Methylovirgula sp. 4M-Z18: one gene and its partner. The protein of the gene in region 1 binds, or shares a complex with, the protein of each later gene. Links are inferred from orthologs where the notes say so. Each region holds a gene or a part of one and is shown in the gene's direction. Other genes may lie near its edges. The genes, in order: mfd and uvrA.

Region 1 (4,331 bases):
AAAGAGTGGAGTAAGCAGAGTAGGGCGCATCCCGTTGCATTCTTACTGACAAACAAATCGAGAACCCCTATATAACGGGCCACGCATCGTCCGCCAAATTCTTGCCGGGCGTTATTTTTGTTTGGAGACGCCGATGGGCACGCAGATTTCCAGCGCCGATCTCGATCCGCGCCGCCGCAAGGCGCTTTATCGCGCGTGGCACCGGGGTATGCGCGAGATGGATTTGATCATGGGCGCTTTTGCCGATGCGGAGATTGGCGGCATGGCCGATGCGGATCTCGATGATTTCGAAGCGCTGATCGAGGCGCAGGACCAGGACATGCTGAACTGGATGACGGACAAAACGCCCGTGCCGGCCGCGTTCGACACGCCGGTGTTCTGGCGCATGAAAGCGTTCCACACCCGTTTGAAGCCTGTGCATCTTTGAGGTTTTCGTGACTGCGCTGCAACGTGCCAAAGATCTGATCGCCAAAGGCGGGAGCCTGACGCTCGGCTCGCTGCCCGATGGCTTCGACGCGTTCGTTCTCGCCGATCTGACTCGTGCGCTCAGCGCGCGGGCGGAGGATCGCGCCGTCGTGCTCACCCATGTGGCGCGCGATGGCGCGCGGGCGCAGAGCTTCATGGACGTGCTCGCCTTTGCCGGGCCCGAGATCGAGGTGCTGCATTTGCCGGCATGGGATTGCCAGCCCTATGACCGCGTGTCGCCGAACAGCGAGATTGCTGCCAAGCGCATGACTGTGCTGGCACGTCTGGCCGGTTCGCGCTCGTCGGCTGAGCGGCCGCGCATTCTCTCGACCACTGTCAACGCCCTGGTGCAGCGCGTGCCGCCGCGCGAATGGCTCGCGCATGTGAGCTTTTCCGCGGCGCCGGGCAATTCGGTCAATATGGAGGATTTGACGCGCTGGCTCGAAGTCAACGGCTTTCAGCGCGCCTCGACCGTGCGTGACACCGGCGATTATGCGGTGCGCGGTGGCATTCTCGATCTTTTCGCGCCGACCATGCCGCTGCCGGTGCGACTCGATTTCTTTGGCGAGACGCTGGAATCAATCCGCAGCTTCGACCCCGAATCGCAGCGCACGCAAATGCAATTGCGCTCGCTCGATCTGGTGCCGATGAGCGAATTGCAATTGACCTCAGAGACGATGCGCCGCTTCCGCCAAGCCTATGTGACGGAATTCGGCGCGCAGACGCGCAGCGATTCCCTCTACGAAGCGGTCTCGGAAGGCCGCCGTTATCCCGGCATGGAACATTGGCTGCCGCTGTTCCACCCGACGATGGACTGCGTTTTTCATTATGTGGCGGGGAGCCCGATCGTCTTCGACCATCATGGCGAAGATGCCGCGGCCGAGCGGCTTGCGCAGATCGCCGATTATTATGATGCGCGCAAGACCGCGCATGACGAGGATCCGGCAAAATCGGTCTACAAACCGCTGCCGCCCGACCGGCTCTATCTCGCACCGGAGGAATGGCGCGCGACGCTCGACGCAGCAAGCGTGGTGCGCGTGTCGCCGTTCGCCTTGCCGGGCGACGAGGCGGTCGATTGCGGCGGCCGCTTGGGCCGCAATTTTGCGGCCGAGCGCGCGCAGGAAGGCGCGAATGTGTTTGACGCTGCGGTGGCGCATATCCGCGCGCTGCGGACGCAAGGCCGCCGCGTCATTCTTGCCGGCTGGTCGGACGGGTCGCGCGAGCGCCTCGCCTCGGTGATCCATGAGCACGGCCTGGCGAAGACGGAGAATGTCTCGTCGCTGCCGCAGGCGCTCAGGCTGCCGCAGGAGACGTTGCCGGTCGCGGTGCTCGGCCTCGAACAGGGGTTCGAGGCGGGCGATATCGTGCTGCTCGGCGAGCAGGATATTTTGGGCGACCGTCTGGTGCGGTCGCGCAAGAAGGCGCGCCGTGCACAGGATTTCCTGAGCGACGTGGCAACCTTGTCGGCGGGTGACCTCGTCGTGCACGTGGATCACGGTATCGGGCGTTTCATCGGCCTCAAGAATATCGAAGCGGCCGGCGCGCCCCGCGATTGCCTGGAGCTGCATTACGCTGGCGGCGATAAATTGTTTCTGCCGGTCGAAAATCTCGAACTTCTGTCACGTTACGGTTCCGAAGATACGGAAGCCCAGCTCGACCGTCTCGGCGGCGCCGGATGGCAGACGCGCAAGGCGCGGATGAAGAATCGCATCCGCGAGATGGCGCATGCGCTCATCCAGATCGCGGCCCAGCGGATGTTGCGGCAGGCGCCGGTTCTGACTGCGCCCGAAGGGCTTTACGATGAGTTCTGCGCGCGCTTCCCCTATGACGAGACGGAGGATCAGCTTGGCGCGATCGATGCGACGCTGGACGATCTGAAAGCCGGTCGTCCGATGGATCGCCTCATTTGCGGCGACGTTGGTTTCGGCAAGACCGAGGTGGCCTTGCGCGCGGCCTTCGCTGCCGCCGCGAACGGCAAGCAGGTCGCCGTTGTTGTCCCGACGACGCTGCTGGCGCGCCAGCATTATCGCGGTTTCGTCGAACGCTTCGCAGGCTTACCGATCAAGATCGGCCAGCTTTCGCGCATGGTTGGTTCGGCAGATCTCAAAGCGGTGAAGCAGGGAGTCGCCGACGGCAGCATCGACATTGTCGTCGGCACTCACGCCGTGCTCGGCAAGACCGTTTCGTTCAAGGACCTCGGCCTCGTCATCATCGACGAGGAGCAGCATTTCGGCGTTGGGCACAAGGAGCGGTTGAAGGAACTGCGGGCGGAAGTGCATGTGCTGACGCTGTCCGCGACGCCCATCCCGCGCACGCTACAATTGGCGCTCACCGGCGTGCGCGAATTGTCGATCATCGCCTCGCCGCCGGTCGATCGCCTTGCCGTGCGCAGTTTCGTCACGCCCTTCGACGAACTCATTGTGCGCGAGGCGCTTTTGCGCGAGCGCTATCGCGGCGGCCAAAGCTTCTATGTGTGTCCGCGCATCGAAGATCTCGACGATGCGGCGGCATTCCTGCGCACCCATGTGCCTGAGGCGAAATTCGTCGTGGCGCATGGCCAGATGGCGGCGAGCGAATTGGAAGACAAGATGTCGGCCTTCTACGATGGCAAGTACGACATTCTGCTGTCGACCTCTATCGTCGAATCCGGCCTCGACATTCCGCGCGCCAATACGCTCATCGTCCATCGCGCCGACATGTTCGGGTTGGCGCAGCTCTATCAATTGCGCGGCCGCGTCGGGCGCTCGAAATTGCGTGCATTCGCCCTGTTCACCGTTCATGCCAAGAAGGCGATGACGGTGCAGGCCGAGCGGCGCCTCAAAGTGCTGCAGAGCCTCGATACGCTTGGTGCGGGCTTCCAGCTCGCCTCGCATGATCTCGACATTCGCGGCTCGGGCAATCTGCTCGGCGATGAGCAATCGGGCCACATCAAGGAAGTCGGCTACGAACTCTATCAGCAGATGTTGCAGGATGCGATCGAGCAACTGAAATCGGGCGTGGAGGCGCCGACCGAGGAAGTCTGGTCGCCGAGCATCAGCATCGGCACCCCGGTCACGATTCCCGAAACCTATATCGAAGATCTGCAATTGCGGCTCAATCTCTACCGCCGCTTGTCGCATCTCGAAACCGACGAGGAGATCGAGAGTTTCGGCGCCGAGATGATTGACCGTTTCGGGCCCTATCCTGACGAAGTGAAACAATTGCTGAAGCTCATGGCGATCAAGGCGCTCTGCCGCCGCGCCCATGTGGAAAAAGTCGAAGCGGGCCCGAAGGGCGTCGTCATCGCCTTCCGCGACAATTCCTTCGCCAATCCGCAAGGCCTGGTGCGCTATGTCGCGCAGCAAGGCTCGCTGGCCAAAGTGCGCCCGGACATGAGCATCTTCTTCATGGACGATTTCGCGACAGCTGATGCCCGGCTTGCCGGTGTGCAGGTGATTTTGCGCGCGCTGGTTGGGTTGGCCGAGGTGAAGAAGGCGGCGTGAGAGGTTTATCTCGGCGCATTTGTTTGCCCCCGTCATTGCGAACCGTGCAAGCGCGGGTCGCAATGACGGCGACCTGATCACTTATGCCACCACGTCCCAAACGACGCGCCGATATCATAGGTGATGCCGAACATCGGCGTTTTATCGGGATGGGCAATGGTCGTCCAATGGGCGATCCATTGCTGTGGCGAATAAAACCACGGCACGATGTAAAAGCCGGAAAGCAAGACGCGGTCGTAGGCGCGGACGGCGGTGATGAAGTCCTGCGAGCCGCGCGCGGCGAGAATTGCATCGATCATCGCATCGACCGCGCGGTTGCCGACGCCACAGATATTATACGAGCCCTGCTCATTGGTGCTTTGCGAGCCCCAGCGCGAGCGTTGT
Region 2 (3,821 bases), 460 kb from region 1 along the record:
TAATGCCGATGCGCCCGACTTTCTTGGCGTCCTGCACATGCGCAATTCCCGACACGACGGTGCAGAAAATGATCGGCGCAATCACCATTTTGATGAGGCTGATGAACCCGTCGCCCAGGGCCTTCAACCAATCGTTCGTCGCCAGCGCCGGGTCCAGCCAACCGAGGAGCCCACCCAAGACAATGGCAGTCAAAACCTGAATATAAAGCACCTTGTACCAAGGCTTCGAAGCCTTTGGTGCGTCCGCCGTCACGACCGATGCCACGCGTATCCTCCCCAATATTTAACGTCCCAGGCCCGGCACCCTCTCTCAATTTCACTGAGAATCCAGGCTGTTCCGCCCTCTTGTCATCAGCCATAAAGGCTTTGCACCCAGAGAACAAGCGGCTGAAGGCCGGTCGAACCGGGATGGCTCCTATTTATGGTTGCGGGAGGCGCTAAATCGCGGGTTTGCGCGTCCTGACAGAAACTGTCAGGAATGGTGCCATTTTGTTCCCCTCCCGGTCTCGACCTTGATCGCGGCTGCGCTTAGATTACATGTGCTATCCGTCGGACCAGGGCCGACCGCTACGAGATCCGTACATTCATGAAAGCCAAACCTTCGAAAGCCGGCGCGGGCCGCCGCGCCGCCGGTTCCGAGACCGATGCATTGCCGTTTCCGGCCAGTGATCCGCGCGTCATTTCCATCCGCGGCGCGCGGGAACACAATCTGAAGAATGTCGATCTCACCATCCCGCGGGACAAGCTGGTCGTGTTCACCGGGTTGTCGGGCTCGGGGAAATCCTCGCTGGCCTTCGATACGATCTATGCCGAGGGCCAGCGCCGCTACGTGGAATCCCTATCCGCCTATGCGCGGCAATTTCTCGAAATGATGCAGAAGCCGGACGTCGATCAGATCGACGGCCTGTCGCCGGCGATCTCGATCGAGCAGAAAACCACGTCGAAAAACCCGCGCTCCACCGTCGGCACCGTCACCGAGATTTACGATTATATGCGCCTGCTCTGGGCGCGGACCGGCATTCCCTATTCGCCCGCGACCGGCCTGCCGATCGAAAGCCAGACCGTCCAGCAGATGGTCGACCGCATTCTGGCAATGCCCGAGAAGACCCGCGCCTATCTGCTCGCGCCGGTCATTCGTGGCCGCAAAGGCGAATATCGCAAGGAAATCGCCGAATTCATGAAGCGCGGTTTTCAGCGGCTGAAGGTCGACGGCACGTTCTATGAAATCGCCGAGGCACCGACGCTCGACAAGAAGCTGAAACACGATATCGATGTCGTCGTCGATCGCATCGTCGTGCGGCCCGACATCGCCTCGCGCTTGGCAGATAGTTTGGAGACGGCCCTCGAACTTGCGGACGGCATCGCCGTGCTCGAACTCGCCGATGAGAAGGACGAGAAAGGCGAGGCCAAACGGGTCATGTTCTCGTCGAAATTCGCTTGCCCGGTTTCCGGCTTCACCATTCCGGAGATCGAGCCGCGCCTGTTCTCCTTCAATAATCCCTTCGGCGCCTGCCCCGTGTGCAGCGGCCTTGGCGCGCAGCAGAAAGTCGACGCCGATCTCGTGGTACCGGACGGCAAATTGACCTTGCGCAAGGGCGGCATCGCGCCGTGGGCCAAGAGCACCTCACCTTATTATACGCAGACGCTCGAAGGCCTCGGCAAGCATTTCAAGTTCCGGCTCGACACGCCGTGGGACGATCTGCCGAAGAAAGCGCGCGACGTCATTCTGTATGGCTCGGGCGATGACGAGGTGAAATTCTCCTATGACGACGGCCTGCGCGCCTATGACGTCAAGAAACCGTTCGAGGGCGTGATCAACAATCTCGAACGCCGTTATCTCGAAACCGAAAGCGATTGGGCGCGCGAGGAAATCAGCCGTTACATGGCCGCAACGCCCTGCCGCGCCTGCAATGGATATCGGCTGAAGCCGGAGGCCTTGGCGGTCAAAGTCGATCACCGCCATATTGGCGAGATCACCGATCTGTCCATCAAGCAGGCGGTGACGTGGGTCAACGAGCTGCCGAGCAAGCTCGATGCCAAGCGCAATGAGATCGCCGGACGGATCTTGAAGGAAATTCGCGAGCGGTTGACTTTCCTGCTCGACGTCGGCCTCGAATATCTCACCCTGTCACGTTCGTCAGGCACGCTGTCGGGCGGCGAAAGCCAGCGCATTCGCCTCGCCTCGCAGATCGGCTCGGGACTGACCGGCGTTCTTTACGTCTTGGACGAGCCGTCGATCGGCCTGCACCAGCGCGATAATGCCAGGTTGTTGGAGACGTTGCGCCGGCTGCGCGATCTCGGCAATACAGTGATCGTCGTCGAGCACGACGAAGACGCCATCCTGACCGCCGATTACGTGGTCGATGTGGGCCCCGGCGCCGGTATCCATGGCGGCAGCATCGTCAGCGAAGGCAAGCCCGACGAGATCATAGCCGATCCGAAATCCTTGACCGGCGATTATCTTTCCGGCCGTCGCATGGTCGCGACGCCGAAAAAACGGCGCAAGCCGGCACCCGGCCGCGCGCTCAAGATTGTCGGTGCGCGTGGCAACAATCTGAAAAATGTTACGACCTCGGTGCCGGTCGGTTTGTTCACCTGCATCACCGGCGTCTCGGGCGGCGGCAAATCCACACTGATCATCGACACGCTTTATAAGGCGGTCGCGCGCCGGCTCAACGGGGCGATTGAGCACCCTGCTCCGCACGATACGGTCGAAGGTCTCGAACATCTCGACAAGGTGATCGACATCGACCAGTCGCCGATCGGCCGTACCCCGCGCTCCAATCCGGCAACCTATACCGGCGCCTTCACGCCGATCCGCGAATGGTTCGCCGGCCTGCCGGAAGCCAAAGCCCGCGGGTACCAGCCGGGACGGTTTTCGTTCAACGTCAAGGGCGGCCGTTGCGAGGCCTGTCAGGGCGATGGCGTTATCAAAATCGAAATGCACTTCCTGCCGGACGTCTATGTCACTTGCGACGTGTGCAAAGGCAAGCGTTACGACCGCGAGACATTGGAGGTCAAGTTCAAGGAGAAAAGCATCGCCGATGTGCTTGATATGACGGTGGAAGAAGCCGCCGATCTGTTCAAGGCCGTGCCGACCATCCGTGATAAGATGGAGACGCTGAAACGCGTCGGTCTGGACTATGTGCATGTCGGCCAACAGGCGACCACCCTGTCGGGCGGCGAGGCGCAGCGCGTGAAGCTCTCCAAGGAATTGGCGCGCCGATCAACCGGCCGCACGCTCTATATTTTGGACGAGCCGACCACGGGCCTGCATTTCCACGATGTGAAGAAGCTGCTCGAAGTGCTGCATGAACTGGTGGATCAGGGCAATACCGTCGTGGTGATCGAGCACAATCTCGAGGTCATCAAGACCGCCGATTGGATCATCGACCTTGGGCCAGAGGGCGGTGACGGCGGCGGCGAAATCGTGGCCGAAGGCACGCCGGAAGACATTATCAAGGTCCCACGGTCGCATACCGGACGATTCTTGAAAGAGGTGCTGGACCGACGGCCGCTGAAGGCCAAGCAAAGCGAAGCGGCCGAGTAGAGTGGGCAGGGCCGTCACGATGATCGATTTCTTCTTCGGTGTCGGCAGTCGCTATTCCTATTTGGCCGCGGCGTAGATCGGTGGCATCGAACGGGAACATTACCGGTATCGTCGGCTCGTTCATGGGCGTGTCGGCATCGGAATATACGGTTCTCATAATCATCGGCCCGATTCTCGACAAGGTCTTCGTCGATCCGCGCTTTCACCGCGTCCATCACATGATGGCGACGCCCGAGGAACCGCACATCCACGATTGCAACTTCGCGCTGGT

The links.
Region 2: the proteins of mfd (region 1) and uvrA are in contact, whole or in part, in a crystal structure (PDB 4DFC), measured with the Escherichia coli proteins. The link is inferred for Methylovirgula sp. 4M-Z18 from one-to-one orthologs.

The regions. Positions count from the first base shown.
Region 1 is NZ_CP149574.1:2,632,418-2,636,748, reverse strand. The notes cover bases 126-4,147. They hold mfd (transcription-repair coupling factor), read left to right. Parts: upstream 126-434; coding sequence 435-3,947; downstream 3,948-4,147. Other genes in these bases: V9T28_RS12205 (extracellular solute-binding protein), read right to left, coding at 4,025-4,147; V9T28_RS12215 (FAD assembly factor SdhE), read left to right, coding at 134-427. Also shown: ATP-dependent DNA helicase RecG, read right to left, coding at 1-30; more of V9T28_RS12205, read right to left, coding at 4,148-4,331. UniProt on the Escherichia coli protein: Couples transcription and DNA repair by recognizing RNA polymerase (RNAP) stalled at DNA lesions. Mediates ATP-dependent release of RNAP and its truncated transcript from the DNA, and recruitment of nucleotide excision repair machinery to the damaged site.
Region 2 is NZ_CP149574.1:2,167,541-2,171,361, forward strand. The notes cover bases 239-3,750. They hold uvrA (excinuclease ABC subunit UvrA), read left to right. Parts: upstream 239-586; coding sequence 587-3,550; downstream 3,551-3,750. Other genes in these bases: dctA (C4-dicarboxylate transporter DctA), read right to left, coding at 239-271; V9T28_RS10075 (sterol desaturase family protein), read left to right, coding at 3,631-3,750. Also shown: more of dctA, read right to left, coding at 1-238; more of V9T28_RS10075, read left to right, coding at 3,751-3,821. UniProt on the Escherichia coli protein: The UvrABC repair system catalyzes the recognition and processing of DNA lesions. UvrA is an ATPase and a DNA-binding protein. A damage recognition complex composed of 2 UvrA and 2 UvrB subunits scans DNA for abnormalities.